DNA from 3 places in the Pseudomonas sp. TE6283 genome. Region 2 is predicted to be linked to each of the others. Evidence: riboswitches for the same ligand, from Rfam matches in the RefSeq annotation. Region 2 holds a riboswitch; each other region holds the start of a gene.

Region 1 (5,851 bases), on a different contig from region 2:
ACGCGCTTTTCCTGGTTGTCCAGGCGCGCCAGGGTCACCCAGCGCCGTGCCAGTTCGGCGACGAAGTCCATGCGTTCGGGATGGGCCCGGTAGCAGACCACATCGGACTGGCTGCGCTCGCTGCGCCAGGCCAGGTCCTTGAAACTCACCGGCCGGGTGATGATACGCCCGTCCAGTTCCGGCAAGGCGATGTGCATCGCCAGGTCGCGGGCTCCCAGGCCCTGCTCGCTCTGCTCCCAGCCAGGCTGGTTGTCCTGGGCGCAGATCGCCTGCAGCACCGGCACATCGCGGCGCAGCGGACGCAGGTTGGGTTGCTCGGGACTGGACAGGGCGAAGCCTGTGGTGTTGATCACCACCTCGGCCTGCACCTCGTCGAGCCAGGCCTCGACCTGGTCCAGGCAGGCGCGTTCCTTCAGGCTGGCCACGGCAATGGGCAATGGATTCAGCCCGCAGGCCTGCAGGCGCTGGCAGAACACATCGATGAACGCCGTGTTGGCCGCCTGCAGGTGCGAACGGTAGAACAGCAACGGCGCCACCGGATGTTCCGGATTCCACTGGGCGTACCAGTCCTCCAGGCGCGCCGTGGCCTTGGCCGGGTGATAGACCGCCGTGCGCGGCAAGGGCTGCGGCTCATCCCACGGGTAATCACAACCCAGCCATTGGCTGGCCAGGCAGTTGAACAGGTTAACGGCGTTGGTCTTGCCGCCCTGGCGCAGGAAGTGCCAGAGGCGCTCGGCCTGTTCGCCGCGGACCGTGCCCAGGTCGGTAAGCTCAGGATCGGGGCGGTCGTCGCCGGGCACCAGGATCAGCTCGACCCCACGCCCCGCCAGTTCGACCAGTTGCTCGACACCATAGCGCCAGTAGCCGACGCCGCCATGCAGCGACACCAGGATCACCTTGGCATGGCGCAGCACCTGGTCGACATACAGGTCGACCGAGGCATGGTTCTGCACCTGCATCGGGTTGGCCAGGCGCACGCTGGGGAAGTGCGCCGGCAGCTGCTCGGCGGTTTCGGCGAGCAGCGCCAGGTGTGAATCACCGCTGCAGAGGATCACCAGGTCGGCGGGGGTCTGGCCGAGGTCGGCGATGCTGTCGTCCGGCACGAAGCCGCCGGGTTGGGTCCGCAGCAGGTGCATGGATCAGGCGCCCAGGGCCTGGCGCAGGCGCGCTTCCAGCTGTGCGGCGTCCAGCGCCTGGCCAATCAGCACCAGGCGAGTGATGCGTGGTTCATCGCTGCGCCAGGCGCGGTCGAAATGCTTGTCGAAGCGGGTGCCCACACCCTGGATCAGCAGGCGCATCGGCTTGCCTGGAATCGCGGCGAAACCCTTGGCGCGCAGGATGCCGAACTCGGTGACCAACTGGGTCAGGGCGTCGAGCAGCAGGCTCTCGTCGGCCTCGGGCAGATCGATGGAGATCGAGTCGAAGGCGTCGTGGTCATGGTCGTCATGGTCATCGCCGTCGTGATGCGAGTCGTGATGGGTACGGCGACCATCGATATGCGCCTCGGACTCGGCGCCCACGCCCAGCAGCACTTCCAGCGGCAGGCGACCACTGCTGGCCTCGATCACCTTGACCGCCGGCGGCAGCTCCTCGGCCACTTCGGCACGGACCTTGGCCAGGCCCTCGGTGTCGATCAGATCGGCCTTGTTCAGCACCACCAGGTCGGCGCTGGCCAGCTGGTCGGCGAACAATTCATGCAGCGGCGACTCATGGTCGAGATTGGGGTCGAGCTTGCGCTGGGCATCGACCTGCTCCGGGTAGGCGGCAAAGGTGCCGGCAGCCACGGCCGGGCTGTCGACCACGGTGATCACCGCGTCGACGGTGCAGGCGTTGCGGATTTCCGGCCATTGGAAGGCCTGTACCAGCGGTTTGGGCAAGGCCAGGCCGCTGGTCTCGATAAGGATGTGGTCGAGGTCGCCGCGACGGGCCACCAGCTCGCGCATCACCGGGAAGAACTCTTCCTGCACGGTGCAGCACAGGCAACCGTTGGCCAGCTCATAGACGCGGCCGTTGGCCTCTTCCTCGGTGCAGCCGATGCTGCACTGCTTGAGGATCTCGCCGTCGATGCCCAGCTCGCCGAACTCATTGACGATCACCGCGATGCGGCGGCCCTGGGCGTTGTCGAGCATATGGCGCAGCAAGGTGGTCTTGCCCGAGCCGAGGAAGCCGGTAACGATGGTGACGGGAAGCTTGGCCAGTGTTTTCATGTCGCGATGCCCTTGGCAGCAATGGCGCGGGCATGCAGGACGACAGCCACGGCCCTGCCGGCCTGGCGCGTTCGCCACCGGATCACCCCGCCCGGTTGAAAGTCGAAAACGTCACGAGGCAGGTCTCCTGGCTCGCACCGCTGCGGCTCGCCGGCCGGTGGGCCGGCGCCTTCCCGCGCGCCTGCGCAGTGGCTGTGCCGAACCCTTCAGTGCTTACAGTTGCGGGGGCAGCCGCGGCTTGTACCGCGTTCCCGTCTTAGCTCGGGCCAACGCCCGAGAACCTCGCAGCGGCAAGGCTACGCAGTGCCTGCCTGGCGGTCAACCGCCACGGCGATTGACGCGGGCCCGGCCCCGTGATTTGCTAGCGCATTGCGTTCAGGTGCCCCCGACGGGGGTGAAACGGGAAACCGGTGCGTCGCGTGTCCACTCCAGGAGCCGACAAGGCCGGTGCTGCCCCCGCAACGGTAAGCGAGAGAAGCGTCCGGACCACTGTGCCAACAGCAAGGCATGGGAAGGTGACGCGCCACGGAGTCCTGCTCCACCTCGCCAGCCCGGAGACCGGCCTGACACGTGCTCACAGTACACCCCGCGGTGGGCGGGCGTCGTCGTATCACCTGGGCCAATCGTGCCCGGGGTCGTCGCGCATGCCCGTTGCCACAACAAAAGCAGCAGAGGAACGCGTCATGCCCATCACCAGCGCCAAACACAGTATCGCCACCCCCGTCAGCCTCAGCCAGCGACTGATCATCGCGGTCGGCGCCAGCCTGCTGGGCCTGTGCCTGGTGTACTTCGCCGGTTTCTCGCACATCGAGGCAGTGCACAACGCCGCCCACGATACCCGCCACAGCGCCGCCTTCCCCTGCCACTGAGTAAACCCGCATGATTACGCGTCTCGCCCGTACCGCGGGTTTCAGCGGCCTGCTCGCGGCCCTGTTGCTGACCCTGCTGCAGAGCTTCTGGGTCGCCCCACTGATTCTCCAGGCGGAAACCTACGAGTCCGCCGCCCCGGTCGCCGAACACCATGAGCACGGCGACGCCGCCGCGCCCCACGAGCATGAGCACAGCGCCGAAGCCTGGTCGCCGGAAGACGGCTGGCAGCGCGTGCTGTCCACCACCGGTGGCAACCTGGTGGTCGCCGTCGGTTTCGCCCTGATCCTGGTCGCCCTCTACAGCCTGCGTGAACCGAACCGCGTGGCCACCGGCGCGCTGTGGGGCCTGGCCGGCTTCGCCGTGTTCTGCCTGGCGCCGACCCTGGGCCTGCCCCCGGAGCTGCCCGGCACCGCCGCCGCCGACCTTGGCCAGCGCCAGAACTGGTGGATCGGCACCGCTGCGGCCACCGCCGCCGGCCTGGCATTGCTGGTGTTCGCCCGGCACTGGCTGTTCAAGGCGCTGGGTGTCGCCCTGCTGGTGATCCCGCACCTGATCGGCGCGCCACAGCCGGCCGTGCATGAAAGCCTTGCGCCGCAAGCCCTCGAGACCCAGTTCAAGATCGCCTCGTGGCTGACCAACGCCGCGTTCTGGCTGGCCCTGGGCCTGCTCAGCGCCTGGCTGTACCGTCGCTCCAGCCAGGCCTGATGCGCGACCTGCCTGCCCAGCCGGCGTTGTACGCCGGCTTTGGCTGTCGCCGTGGCTGCCCGGTGGAGACGCTGGCAGTGCTGCTGCGCCAGACCTTCACCCGCAACGCCCTGCCCCTCTCGGCCCTGCGCGCCATTGCCAGCATCGAGCCCAAGGCCCGCGAGCCCGGCCTGCTGGCACTGGCCGAACGCCTGGGGCTGCCGTACATCTGTTTCGACGCCGCGCACCTGCTGGTCTTCGAACCGCAGCTCAGCCAGCGTTCACCCACGGCGTACGCGCAGACCGGCTGCTGGGGCGTCGCCGAAAGCGCCGCACTGGCCCTGGCCGGCGACCATGGCCGCCTGCACGTGCCGAGGCAGGTCCTCGGCAGCGCTACCCTGGCCCTGGCCATCGGCGGATAGTCCGCCACTCTTCTATACAAGGAACCCCCATGACGGTCTATTTCATCGGCGCCGGCCCCGGCGATCCCGAGCTGATCACGGTCAAGGGCCAGCGCCTGATCCGCCAGTGCCCGGTGATCGTCTATGCCGGCTCCCTGGTCCCCGCCGCCGTGCTGGAAGGTCACCAGGCGCACACGGTAATCAACAGCGCCGAACTGCACCTGGAGCAGATCGTCGAGGCGATGCGCCAGGCTCACGCCAACGGCGAGGACGTGGCGCGCGTGCACAGCGGCGACCCCAGCCTGTACGGCGCCATCGGCGAGCAGATTCGCCACTTGCGTGAACTGGGCATCGACTACCAGATCGTCCCCGGCGTCACTGCCACGGCTGCCAGTGCCGCGCTGCTCGGCTGTGAGCTGACCTTGCCCGATGTGGCGCAGACCGTGATCCTCACCCGTTATGGCGACAGTTCACCGATGCCGGCCGGTGAGCAACTGGCGGACCTGGCCCGCCACGGTAGTACCCTGGCCATCCACCTGGGCGTGCGCCACCTGTCCCGCATCATCGAGGACCTGCTCCCGCATTATGGCGCCGACTGCCCGATCGCAGTGGTCCATCGCGCCACCTGGCCGGACCAGGACTGGGTAAAGGGCACCCTGGCGGATATCAGCGAGCGCGTGACCGCAAAAGGCTTCCGGCGCACAGCGCTGATCCTGGTCGGCCATGTGCTGGGCGATGCGCCGTTCGCCGACTCGGCCCTGTATCGCGCCGGCCGCGCCCATCTCTACCGCCCCGGCTCGTGAAGCGATTGCCGACCGGGGCGTGACGTAGCACACTGGCTTTTCCAACTGGACGGAAATCAAGCCCATGCTCGAACTGCGCCCCAACTGCGAATGCTGCGACACCGACCTGCCCGCCGAAAGCCCGGATGCGCTGATCTGCTCGTTCGAATGCACCTTCTGCCGAGCCTGCAACGACCGGCACTTCCACCACCACTGCCCGAACTGCGGCGGCCAGCTGGTGGCCCGCCCGACCCGTGTCGGCAAGGCGCTGGACAACAACCCCGCCGCGACACAGCGTGTGCACAAGCCGCACGCGCCCTGCGCCTGAACCTCGCTTGTAGGACTTTTCTACAGGTTGGTGTAGGTTTTTCAACACACCTATACTCGCCTATTACCAAGGCTCCTGAATATCCGTAAGGTGCGCGCTGCCCAGCAAGCCTGCTGTCCAGCGCCTATAGATGGCTGGAAGCTCGCTGCACTTTGACAGGAGTTACCTGAATGACATCCGTGCTGTTGGTCGATGACCATCACATTGTTCGACTCGCCGTACGCATGCTGCTCGAACGTGAACGCTTCACCGTCGTGGGGGAAACCGGCAAAGGCAAGGAAGCTGCCCGCCTGGCCGAACAGACCAAGGCGGATGTGGTCATCCTCGACATCGGCCTACCGGACCTCGACGGCATGGAGGTGATCAAGCGCCTCAAGCTGATCGACCCACCGCCACGGATCATGGCCCTGACCGGTCAGCCAGCCGACCTCTATGTGCGTCGCTGTATGGACGCCGGCATCTCGGCTTTCGTCAACAAGGACGAAGACCTCGATGCCCTGGTCTTCGCACTCAAGGCCTTGGTCAAGGGCTATTCGACCTTCCCGCAGATGGCGGTCAACAGCAACACCCTGGAAAGCG
Region 2 (5,851 bases):
CGCTCGTGGGACGCCAGCACCGCCTGCATGGCGATGGCCTTGTAGTCGTGGTAGGCGACGGCGTTCATGCTGGTCACCGCGCGGCCATGGACGATCACCTGGGCGCCGGTGTCGCTGTTGGGCTTGAGCAGCACCGGGTTCATGTCGGTGTGCGGCGCCAGCCGGCAGGCCTGGGCCTGCACCGCCTGGGCGCGGCCGATCTCGCCGCCGTCGGCGGTCACGGCGCTGTTGAGCGCCATGTTCTGCGGCTTGAACGGCACCACGGCGATGCCCTGGCGCAGCAGCCAGCGGCACAGGGCGGTGACCAGCGTGCTCTTGCCGGCATCGGAGGTGGTGCCTTGCACCATGAGGGTGGTCATGCCGATTCCTTCTGGTAGTCCGCCAGGGCCTGGGCCAGGCGTTGTTCGTCGGCGGCCGTGGCGGGCAGGCCGAAACGCAGTGCGGGCGGCTGCTCGAACAGGCGCACCAGGATGCCGCGGCGGGCGAGAAAGTCATGCAGGTACGCGGCGCGCTCATCACGCACGTACTGGAACAGGTCGCAGCCGCCACTGGGTGGCAGGCCCGCGCCGTCGAGCAACGAGACCAGGCGCTGGCTGGCCTGGGCGCAACGGGCAATCTGCGCCTGGTGCGCCGCGTCGTCGGCGAAACAGGCCTGCCCCAGCACTCGGGTCGGGCCGCTGACGGCCCAGGGCCCGAGTGCCTCGGCCAGACGTCGCAGCACATCCGTCTGGGCGACGACGAAGCCCAACCGCACACCGGCCAGGCCGAAGAACTTGCCGAACGAGCGCAACACGATCAGGCCAGGTTGCCCGGCCTGATCGACCACGCTGTGTTCGGGCGTATTGTCCATGAAGGCTTCGTCCACCAGCAGCCAGCCACCGCGCTCGGCCAGACGCGCATGCCAGGCCAGCAGGCGTTCGCGGGTCACCCGGCGGCCGGTGGGGTTGTTGGGGTTGACCAGTACCAGGACGTCGAGACTGTCGAGCAAGCCCTCGACCTCGGTCTCGTCCAGTTCGACCAGCGTGTGCCCTGCCCGTGCCCAGGCATGCGGATGCTCGGCATAGCACGGCGACAGGACCCCGACCCGCCCGCTCGGGCGCAGGTGCGGCAAGGCCTGGATCGCCGCCTGGGAACCGGCCACCGCCAGCAACGGCTGCGCGCCATAGTACTGCCGCGCCGCCGTCTCCAGGCCGTCTTCGGTCTCCGGCAGGCGGGCCCAGGCCTGCAGCGGAATCGGCGGTATCGGGTAGGACCATGGCGCGATGCCGCTGGACAGGTCGAGCCACTGCTCCCGTGGAATGGCGTACTGTTTCACCGCCCGCAGCAGGCGGCCACCGTGTTCAAGCATTCAGATAGGCTCCCACGCAGATCAACAGCACCCACAACCACACGCCGCGCTGCACCAGGCTCCAGCCGCGCTCGATGGCCTGGGCGTCGGCCATCGGCCCTTCACCCAGGCGCGGTCGTTCATGCAGCTCGCCGTGATACACCGCCGGGCCGCCCAGCTCCACGCCCAGCGCGCCGGCACCCGCGGCCATCACCGGGCCGGCGTTGGGGCTGTCCCACAGCGGCGCCTGGTTGCGCCAGCAGGCCAGGGCCAGGCGGGTCTTGCCCAGCAGCGCATAGGTCAGCGCCACCAGCCTGGCGGGAATATAGTTCAGCCCATCGTCGATGCGCGCCGCGCACCAGCCGAAGCGTTCGAAGCGCTCGTTACGATAGCCCCACATGGCATCCAGGGTATTGCTCAGGCGGTACAGCACCACCCCCGGCGCACCGGCCACGACGAACCAGAAAAGCGCGGCGAACACCGCGTCGCTGCCGTTTTCCAGCACCGACTCGGTGGCCGCCCGGGCTACGGCGGGCTCGTCCAGCTCGCGGGTTTCGCGGCTGACCAGGTAACCGACACGCCGCCGCGCCTCGGCCAGGTCCCCCTGGCGCAATGCCTGGGCCACCGGCAGCACATGCTCGCCCAGGCTGCGCAGGCCCAGGGCGCAGTACAGCGCCAGCACATCCACCAGCCAGCCGATGTACGGCAGCCAGGACAGGATCAGCGCCAGCAGGGTCAGCGGCACCACCGCCAGGAACCACGCGGTGACACCATGGCTGCGCCAGCCGCGCCCACCGGCGTTGAAACGTTGCTCCAGGCGCGAGGCGAAGTTGCCGAAGCCCACCAGCGGATGACGCCGGCGCGGCTCGCCCAGCAGCGCATCCAGGGCCACGCCCGCCACGGTCAGCAACGCCACGCTCATGGACGCTCTCCCCAATGGTTCTCGTACAGCATCTCGCTCAGCGGCCGTTGCTCGGCCCAGTCTTCCAGCACCAGCATCGGCGCCGGATAGAACTCGGTCACCGGCCCCAGGCACAGCACCGCCATGGGTTTTGCGCCCGCGGGCATGCCCAGCAGCTCGGCCAGGGCCTGGGGGTCGAACAGCGACACCCAGCCCATGCCCAGCCCTTCGGCCCGTGCCGCCAGCCACAGGTTCTGGATGGCGCAGGCCAGCGAGGCCAGGTCCATCTCGGGTAGGGTGCGGCGGCCGAAGACATGTGCCTCGCGCTTGTCCATCAACGCGGCCACCAGCACTTCGGCGCAGTCGTTGATGCCTTCGACCTTGAGCTTCATGAATTCATCGGAGCGCTCGCCCAGGGCCTCGGCGGTGCGCACCCGCTCCTGCTCCACCAGCGCCTGGATCCGCTCGCGCAAGACACGCTGGCTGATACGGATGAACCGCCACGGTTGCATCAGGCCCACGCTGGGCGCCTGGTGGGCGGCGGCGAGCAGGCGCCCGAGCAACTCGGGGGCCACCTCGCCCCCGGCGAAATGGCGCATGTCGCGGCGTTCGCCAATGGCCCGGTAGATGGCCTGGCGCTCGGCTTCGCTGTAGGCGTGTCGGCTCATGGTCGCAGCAGCGCCGCCGCCGCGTCGGGGTTGGAGGGAAAATAGAAGTGCACGTAGGAGGCGGTCAGGCGCCCCAGCCGATAGACCGCCTCGTTGCCCCGACCACCGTTGGGGCTCAGGCCGCGGGCGATCGGTGCAAGCTCCGTGCTGGTCAGCGAGTGGTGGTAGGTGTGGCCACGCAGGGTGCCTTCGGGCAGTTCGACCGCCTGCAGGGCCAGGGCCGCCAGACGCTTCTGCATGGTCGCCTCGCCGGGCAGCAGGCCCAGCAGCGTGGCGCGCTCGCCCGCCACGTCGGTCAGTGCGTCGAGCAGGTAGAGCATGCCGCCGCACTCGGCCAACAATGGCTTGCCGGCGGCATGATGGACGCGGATCGCTTCCAGCATCGGCGCGTTGGCGGCCAGCGCCTGGTGATGCAGCTCGGGGTAGCCGCCGGGCAGGTAGAGACTGTCCACCACGGGTAGCTCGTGGTCATGCACCGGCGAGAAGAATTCCAGGTGCGCACCGAGGCCACGCAGCAGGTCAAGATTGGCGCCATAGGTGAAGGCGAAGGCCTCATCGCGGGCCACACCGATGCGCACCCCGCTCAGCGACGCAGTCACATTCACAGGCTCAGGCTCGGCAAAACGGACCGGTGGCGGCAGCGCGGCATCGCAACTGGCGCCCAGGGCTTCGGCGGCGGCATCCAGGCGTGCATCCAGGTCATTCAACTCGCTGGCCTGGACCAGACCAAGGTGACGGCTGGGCAGTTCGATGCCGCGCTCGCGGGACAACCCGCCGTACCAACGCAGGCCTTCGGTCAGACTGCCTTCGAGCAGTTGCGCATGACGCAGGCTGCCGACCCGGTTGGCCAGCACCCCGGCGAACGGCAGGTCGGGCTGGTAGCGCGCCAGGCCTAGAGCCAAGGCACCAAAGGTCTGGGCCATGGCCGTGCCGTCGATCACCGCCAATACCGGCACGCCGAAGTGGCGCGCCAGGTCGGCGCTCGACGGGGTACCATCGAACAGGCCCATCACGCCCTCGATCAGGATCAGGTCGGCCTCGCCCGCCGCGTCCCACAACAGGCGGCGACTTTCCTCGGCGCCGATCATCCACAGGTCGAGCTGGTAGACCGGCGCACCGCTGGCGCGCTCGAGGATCATTGGATCGAGAAAGTCAGGCCCGCACTTGAACACCCGCACCGTGCGCCCGAGGTTGCGGTGCAGACGGGCCAGGGCGGCGGTGACCGTGGTCTTGCCCTGGCCCGAGGCCGGGGCTGCGATCAGCACGGCGGGACACTGGCGCGACTCACTCACAGTTCGACGCCCTTCTGCGCGCGGATACCGGCCTGGAAGGCGTGCTTGAGCATGCCCATCTCGGTGACGGTATCGGCCAGTTCGATCATTTCCGGTTTTGCCGCTCGCCCAGTGACGATCACATGCTGCATCGGCGGACGCGCCTGGATATCCGAAAGCACCTGGTCGAGGTCCAGGTAGCCGTGCTTGAGGGCGATGTCCAGCTCATCGAGCACGACGAACTGGACCGACGGGTCCTGCAGCAACTGCCGCGACACCGCCCAGGCGGCTTCGGCGGCGGCGATGTCGCGCTGGCGGTCCTGGGTTTCCCAGGTGAAGCCCTCGCCCATCACGTGGTAGCGCACCTGCTCGGGGAATCGGCGGAAAAACAGCTCCTCGCCGGTGCTGTTGCGGCCTTTGATGAACTGCACCACGCCGCACTGCATGCCATGGCCCAGGGCGCGGGCAAGCATGCCGAAGGCCGAGCTGCTCTTGCCCTTGCCGTTGCCGGTCAGCACCAGCAGCAGGCCGCATTCGTTGGGGGAGTTGGCGATGCGCTCGTCGATGATCGCCTTCTTGCGCTGCATGCGCGCCAGGTGACGTTCGTCGCGTTCGGTGGATTCGCTCATCAGGGGTCTCCGCAGGCTGTCGCGGCGGCGGCGACAGGTAAAAGGCAGGCAGACGAGGAGCGCGCAGGAGGCATGGCAACAGCCACATCGCACCGCGCATCACCCTCCGTGATGCCGTTTGGCAGTGACAGGCCGGTCTCCGGGCTCATGAGCGGGCGCAGGCCCTGGCCACGCGCCTTCCCGGACATGGACATCCAGTGGCCTTGCGTAGCCGTCGACTCATCTACCGTTGCGGGGGCAGCGCCGGACTCGCGCCTGCTGGCGCCCACCGGCTTCCCAGTTTCACCCTGCCGAACCGCGGTTCGCAGGGCACCTGAAGCACGCCGCGAAGGTTAGAGGGTTGCACCGGGAGCGTCAATCGAGCGTGGGCCGATCTGGCCTGGATCAATGGCCGATTCGCCAGCTTGTGCCACACTCAAAGCAGTGATATCACATAGCCACTATTTCGGCTGACCTCGATCACAATGACAAGGAGAGCGCAGCATGCAAGGCCTGATGATCAACAACCCGCGCCTGGAGTTCCTGCGCCCGGCCCTCGAACGCTGGGTCGACTGCATCGACCGCTTCAACCAGTTGCAGGGCGACAACGAAGCGCCCTACTGGCACGGCACAGCCAGCAACGTCGGCCTGCTCGCCGCTGCCGCCTGGCAGGGTGAATTGGTGGCGCTGGAACGGCACATGAGCAAGAAACAGCGCGACGAGGGCGAGCGCGACGGGCGCTGCGACCTGTCGATCAGCAGCGCCGAGGAGTCGCTGTACCTTCACGCCGGCCAGCGCTGGCCGCGCATCGCTCGCCTCGACCTGACAGCGGCCCTGCAGGAAACCGCCGCCCTGGCCAAGCCGATCGCCTATGGCAGCCAGCTCAAGGCCGGGGCGCTGTTCGTCACACCGTGGAAGGCCGGCCAGCACGCCAGCCCCGAGGAACTGCAGGACCTGGTGGACGACCTGCAGAAGCACACGGCCTGTGCGCTTGCCTGGTACTTCCCGTATGCCTACCGCAAGCTGCACAACGAACTTGGGCAGTACTATCCCGGGGTGGCATTGCTGCTCAAGCA
Region 3 (5,851 bases), on a different contig from region 2:
TCGGTACCTACCGCCAGGCCCTCGGCGGTCGGCACCAGGCCGCCCTCGAGGCTGGCGGTGACCAGGCGGTAACCTGGCAGGCCGCGGGCGGCGCGGGCCTTGGTCGCGGCCCAGAAGACCGTCTGCGCGCCGGTGAGGTCGAGCAGGCCCATCTGCGGGTAGGCGAGGAACAGCAAGGTGCGCGGCTGATCCAGGGCGTGCACGGGTGGGGTGGGGATCTGCGGGATGTCGGTCATGGCACGCTGCTTGTGATGAAGGCGTAGGTCCTAGTCGAGCAGGTGGCACGGTGCTGATCAAGCACCGTGCGACGAACGCTGGAGTCCGCCTCAGAAGCGGTAGTCGACCGTGGCGAAATACGAGCGCGGCGCGCCCAGCAGCCATTGCTCGCCGCTGAAGCTGGACTGGGCGTACTGGCGGTCGAACAGGTTGTTGAACTGCAGGCCCAGGCGCACATCGGGCAGCACCTGCCAGCCCAGGTTGGCATCGACCACCGTGTAGCCCGGCACGCGCTGGTCGTTGGCCGCGCTGGCATAGCGCTCATCCACATAGCGAAGGCCGATACCGGCATCCATGGCCTGGCCGAAGCCCTTGCTCAGCCACAGGTTGGCGGTGCGTCGCGGCACGTCCTGCGGACGGTTGCCGGCGCGGTCGTGGACCGTGCCGTTGTCGCCTTCCTCGAGAAAATCATCGTACTTGGCCCGCACCAAAGCGGCATTGGCCGAGAGCTGCCACTGGTTGCCCAGCGCCAGTTCCAGGCTGGCCTCCAGGCCGTCGGAGGTCTGCTGGCCGGCCTGCTGGCTGTCGTGGGTGAGCGGGTTGTACACCGGCAGCTTCTTCTTGACGATGTGATAGGCCGCCAGCGTCCACTCGCCACGGGTATCCCAGAAACGTTGCTTGAGGCCTACCTCGGCCTGCTTCGCTTCGGTCAGTTCCAGGCGCTTGTCCGGGCGCTGGGTGAGCAGGTCGCCGACGCCGTCCTCGCTGGTCGAAAACTGCCCATATAGCGACAGGTCGTCGGTAACAGCGAACACCAGGCCGGCGCGCCAGTTGCCGCCCTGCAGGCTGCGATCGCTGCGGCTGTTGTTGGCCAGGTCGTCGCGGTCGATGTGATTCTGGTCGCGGCGAATGCCGGTGACCAGTGCGAGGCGGTCGGTCAGCTGGGTGCGGTTTTCGGCGAACAGGGCGAAGGTGTCGACCTTGGACAGCGTTTGTGCGCGGGTTGGGCTGAGGCTATGGAAGCCGCCCGGAGCCGGATGCCATGGGTCGAGCGGGTCGCTGCTGCCATCGCTGTAGGGCGAGTTGCTGTCGACGTTGAAACGGATCCGGTTGTACTCGGCGCCGACCACGGTCTTGCTGTCCAGGCCGAACAGGCCATGGTCGAAGGTGAAGCTCTGGCGATCGCCGAGTTGCTCCTGGTTATGGCGAATCTCGAGGAAGCTGCCGCGCTGGATCACGCCGTTGGCGGCGTCCCAGGTGTAGGACTCGGCATTGCGCCACTGGCGGCGGCTCTTGATGTAGTACAGCTGGTTGCTGGCACTGACGCGGTCGCTGAGGGTCCAGTCGGTGGTCAGGCGCGTCCACTCGTCGTGGTAGCGCTGCTCGTCGTTGCTGACGTTGTAGTTCTTGCGGCGCACGCTGCTGCGCAGGTGCCCGTCGATCAGCGGGGTGCCGTAGTAGTTGGCCGGTTGCGCATCGCCACGTTCGTGGGCGAGGGTAAAACTCAGGTCGTCGCTGGCATCGAAGCGCAGGGCGGCGCTCAGGGCCAGGCTGCGCGAGTCGGTGCGGTCGACCCAGCCGTTGCCAGCCTGCTGGTTGAGGGTCACGCGGTAGCTCAGGCGCTCGCTCAGGCTGCCGCCGCTGTCCAGGCCCAGCTGCTGGCGGTCCCAGGAGCCGTAGCCCAGACGCAGGTGGTTGCGGATCTCGCCAGCGAACGGCTGCTTCGGTACCACGTTGACCACCGCGCCGGTGGCGCCTTCGCCGTACAGCACCGAGGCGGGGCCGCGGATCACGTCGATGCGCTCGACCATCCACGGATCGACCGGGAAGGTCAGGGTGCCGGCACCGGCGTACAGGCGTGAGCCGTCGAACAGGGTCATCACCGAACTCTGCCCGGTGAAGCCGCGGGCCGACAGGCCGGTGCCGCCGTCGCCCGGCGTGCCGATGAAGGTAAGGCCCGGCGAGCGGGTCACGGCGTCCTGCACGGTGAGGTTGTTGCGCTGCTGGATCTGCGCCTCGGTCAGGCTGCTGGTGCTGGCCGGGGTGTCCAGGGCGCTGAGGTTCAGGCGTGAACCGGTCGGGGTCGGGGTGGCCAGGTCGATGGCCTGTGGCTCGCGGGTGTCGGTGATTGCCGTGGAGGGCAGGGTGAAGGGCGTTACTTCATGATCGTCGGCCAGCGCCGGCAGGGACACGGCCAGGCAGGCCGCCAGGGTGTGAAGCTTGTTGAATCGGGACATGTCGTTCCACTGCTGCAGGAAGGAATGGATCCCGGTGGAAAACACGCAACGGTCAAGCGCACGCAGGCGCGCACGCGGATACCGGCCTGCGCCCGCCCACCGCGGGTTGCCAAGTAGCGCCTCAGGCCGGTCTCCGGGCTTGCGAGGGGCATGAAGCCTTCACCTTCCCATGCGTGCGCACAGTGGTCTGTCGAAGGATTCACTCGCTTACCGTTGCGGGGGCAGCGCCGGACTTGTCGTGACAACGACGCACCGGCTTCCCGTTTCACCCTGCGCACGGCGGCGCAGGACACCTGAAACTGGCGCGCATCTGACCATTGAACGGGCAGTGAGTCAATCGTTCGAGTGGGTGGGGAAACTGTGACGGACAGGGCGGTTTAGAGCGGTTTGCCAAATTTTTTCGAACTTTTGCCAAGCCCTTTGTCTCGAACCGGTCGTTCGCCATTCATTCACGTCATGGAGACTTTTGCGAATGTCTACCCGTAACCTGCTGCGCCACGCCTGCCTGCTTGCCCTGCTCGGTGCCCCTCTGGCTGCCACGGCGGCACCGAGTACCGACCCGCTGTTCACCCTCGGCTTGCTGGGGTCCTACGACAAGTTCAAGTTCGAGGGAGGAAGCGAATCGGACAAGGAACACATGGGCCAGGGCGGTGTGTTCGCCACGTTCGGCAACAAGATGACCGCCGAATCCGGGTTCATCTACCAGATCGGTGCCGAGGCCAAGTATGGCAAGAAGAACGACAACAAGCTCAAGGAAGCCCAGGCCGATCTCGACCTGGGCTGGCGCGCCGCACTGGATGCGCGCAACTTCGTCGACCTGACGGTGGGCGGCGGTTACAGCTGGACCCGCTTCGAGCCCGAGATCAACGATCTTGATACACGGCTGACCTACAAGTCGCCGTTCGCCAAGGCAGCGCTGGGCTACAACCACCAGTTCGACGCGTCGACCCTGCGCGTGGAGGTGGGCGCGCGCCACACCATTGATGGCCGCGCACGGCTCAAAGTCGATGATTTCGGCAGCGACAGCGTCGACATGAAGGACCGCACCAATCCGTATGCGGAGATCACGCTGCTGATGAACCAGCAGGGCGGCATGCCGGTGCAGGTGGGGGCGTACTACACCCGTACCGAATACAAGCTGGACGAGGATACGCCGGTGGCCGACAACACCAAGCTCAAGCGCGACGAGTTTGGCGTGAAGGTGGGGTTGGCGTTCTGATCGGTTGAACCTGCGCTGATTCCGTCGCGGGGCAGGCCCGCGATGGATTCAGCTGCCTCTTATCGCCCGCGCCGGCGCGACACCCGCGCCTCGATGTTCTTGCGCCCGATCAGCAGCGCCGGTTTTTCCACGACCGGCTCATCGGCCAGCCACTTGTACATCACCAGGCAGTCCACCAGGCCCAGCTCGGCATGACGGTACGCCTTGGGCAGGCGCCCGACGGTCTCGAAGCCGAGCTTGTGCCAAAGCGCCACGGCCACCTCGTTGCTCGCCACCACCGAGTTGAACTGCAAGGCCAGGAAACCCTCCTGGCGCGCCAGCTTCTGCGAGTGCTCGCACATCAGCCTGGCCACGCCCCGGCCACGGGCCTGTTCGCAGACCATGTAGCCGCAGTTGCCGACATGTCCCCCGGGGCCGGCGGAATTGGCCTTGAGGAAATAGGAGCCAAGCAGCACGCCGTCTTCTTCGGCCACCAGTGTGCGCAGCGGGGTTTCCAGCCACAGCCGGCGCGCCTGGGCGAAATCCAGGGCAGGGTCGAAGGCGTAGGTCTGGCGGGCCTGGACGATGGCCTGGAAGGTCGGCCAGAAGCGCTCGAAGTCTTCCGGGGTCATGGGGCGGATCTGGATCATGGTGGTTCCTGCACGGGCTGAGGCGCCAAGTCTGGGTGTCGCGGCGCCCGCGCGCAAGGGCGCCGGCGCCGCACCCTGCTCAGGCGTCGGCCTTGCCCACGGCGTCCAGCGCCCTGGCCGAGTAGACCAGCGCGGCGCCGGCATTCATCGCCACCGCCACGCCGAGGGCTTCGGCAATCTCTTCGCGGGTGGCGCCGTGCTTGACCGCCTGCTGCGAATGCACGGCGATGCAGCCGTCGCAGCGCGTGGTGACCGCCACGGCCAGGGAGATCAGCTCGCGGGTCTTGGCGTCCAGGTGGTTGGTCTTGGCCCCGGCGCCGCTGGCGGTCATGTAGCCGGCCACGGTATCGGGAGAGAGTTGCTTGAGATCGCCGATGCCGGCCATCAACTGCTTACGGTAGGCGTCCCAGTCCATCATGCTCATCGTCTTCACCTTGTCAGGTTGGCAACAGGAGCTATCAGGCTAGTCGATGTTTGGCGGGGGGATGAGGCGTAGGTGATCTTGGTAGAAGCGGCCTTGCGGTTGTTTCGCGACCCAAGGCCGCTCCCACAGGGGCGTGGGGCGGCCGATAGACAGTGGCAGGTCAGATATAGATGAACACCAGCACCAGCGCCGCGACCACCGCCCACTTCTCCAGGTAGTAGCGGGTGCGGTTGCGTTTCTTCATCGCCTTGCCGCGCTCGCGGATCTTGTAGATGCGGGTGAACAGGCGATTGATGCCGCCGGTCTTGTCGCTGGCATCGTTGGGCGCGGCGGCGGCGGCCATGACGTTACGGCTGAACCAGCGGTTGAACGCCGCGGCCCAGCGGTACTTGAGCGGGCGCTCGACGTCGCAGAACAGGATGATGCGGTTGTGCTCGGTGGTGTTGGCCGCGTAGTGGATGTAGGTCTCGTCGAACACCACGCCCTCGCCGTCACGCCAGGAGTACTTCTCGCCGTCCACGTCGATGTAGCAGCCATCGTCGTTGGGCGTGTCCAGGCCCAGGTGGTAGCGGTAGGAGCCGGCGTACGGGTCGCGGTGGCGCACCAGCTTGGCGCCCGGCGGCAGGGTGGCGAACATCGCCGCCTTGACCGTGCCGATGCCGGCGAGCAGCTCGGTGGTGCGCGGGCACAGGGTCATCGCCGAGGGGTGGCTCTCGCCGTACCACTTCAGGTAGAAGCGCTTCCAGCCGGTCTTGAAGAACGAGTTGAAACCGACGTCGTCATAATTGTCGGACTTCTTGATCTCGCCGGCCTGCAGCAGCTGCTGGCCTTCCTTGCGGATTTCCTGCCAGTGGTCCTGCAGCACCTGCAACTCGGGGAAGGCGCTGACCGGCAGGTACGGCTTGGCCGGATGCTTGGAGAACAGGTACAGGAAGGCGTTGACCGGAGCCAGGAAGCTGGAGTGGTCGCCCAGCTGGCGTGTCAGCTTGTGGCGAACCCGACCGCGCAGGTGAACATAGGCGATCGAGAGGACGAAGATCAGTACGAGTGCAATTTTCATGGACGATTACTTGTCGAAAAATGGCCATGCGCCATGGCGTAAGCCCGCCAGCATAAACAATCGTGG

What was found. Region 2 has a riboswitch for cobalamin ahead of cobO (cob(I)yrinic acid a,c-diamide adenosyltransferase). Riboswitches for the same ligand answer to the same signal wherever they lie in the genome.
Region 1: it holds a riboswitch for cobalamin, as region 2 does, so the genes downstream of both, cobW (cobalamin biosynthesis protein CobW) here and cobO (cob(I)yrinic acid a,c-diamide adenosyltransferase) in region 2, are expected to answer to the same signal.
Region 3: it holds a riboswitch for cobalamin, as region 2 does, so the genes downstream of both, ACVWZ5_RS02350 (TonB-dependent receptor) here and cobO (cob(I)yrinic acid a,c-diamide adenosyltransferase) in region 2, are expected to answer to the same signal.

What each region holds. Positions count from the first base shown of each region.
Region 1 covers NZ_JBSSDH010000007.1:167,201-173,051, forward strand. Annotated here, with positions in the region: gene cobN (cobaltochelatase subunit CobN) at 1-1,136, opposite strand, end outside; gene cobW (cobalamin biosynthesis protein CobW) at 1,140-2,207, opposite strand; cobalamin riboswitch at 2,308-2,507, opposite strand; cobalamin riboswitch at 2,569-2,788, shown strand; gene ACVWZ5_RS12345 (CbtB domain-containing protein) at 2,891-3,076, shown strand; gene ACVWZ5_RS12350 (CbtA family protein) at 3,087-3,782, shown strand; gene ACVWZ5_RS12355 (cobalamin biosynthesis protein) at 3,782-4,183, shown strand; gene cobM (precorrin-4 C(11)-methyltransferase) at 4,213-4,965, shown strand; gene ACVWZ5_RS12365 (DUF1272 domain-containing protein) at 5,030-5,272, shown strand; gene ACVWZ5_RS12370 (response regulator transcription factor) at 5,443-5,851, shown strand, end outside.
Region 2 covers NZ_JBSSDH010000005.1:47,059-52,909, reverse strand. Annotated here, with positions in the region: gene ACVWZ5_RS09060 (cobyric acid synthase) at 1-359, opposite strand, end outside; gene cobD (threonine-phosphate decarboxylase CobD) at 356-1,348, opposite strand; gene cbiB (adenosylcobinamide-phosphate synthase CbiB) at 1,341-2,249, opposite strand; gene bluB (5,6-dimethylbenzimidazole synthase) at 2,246-2,896, opposite strand; gene ACVWZ5_RS09040 (cobyrinate a,c-diamide synthase) at 2,893-4,188, opposite strand; gene cobO (cob(I)yrinic acid a,c-diamide adenosyltransferase) at 4,185-4,796, opposite strand; cobalamin riboswitch at 4,910-5,128, opposite strand; gene ACVWZ5_RS09030 (hypothetical protein) at 5,280-5,851, shown strand, end outside.
Region 3 covers NZ_JBSSDH010000001.1:467,773-473,623, reverse strand. Annotated here, with positions in the region: gene ACVWZ5_RS02355 (GlxA family transcriptional regulator) at 1-236, opposite strand, end outside; gene ACVWZ5_RS02350 (TonB-dependent receptor) at 327-2,453, opposite strand; cobalamin riboswitch at 2,561-2,765, opposite strand; gene ACVWZ5_RS02345 (outer membrane beta-barrel protein) at 2,926-3,672, shown strand; gene ACVWZ5_RS02340 (GNAT family N-acetyltransferase) at 3,732-4,301, opposite strand; gene ACVWZ5_RS02335 (carboxymuconolactone decarboxylase family protein) at 4,381-4,725, opposite strand; gene lpxO (lipid A hydroxylase LpxO) at 4,886-5,785, opposite strand.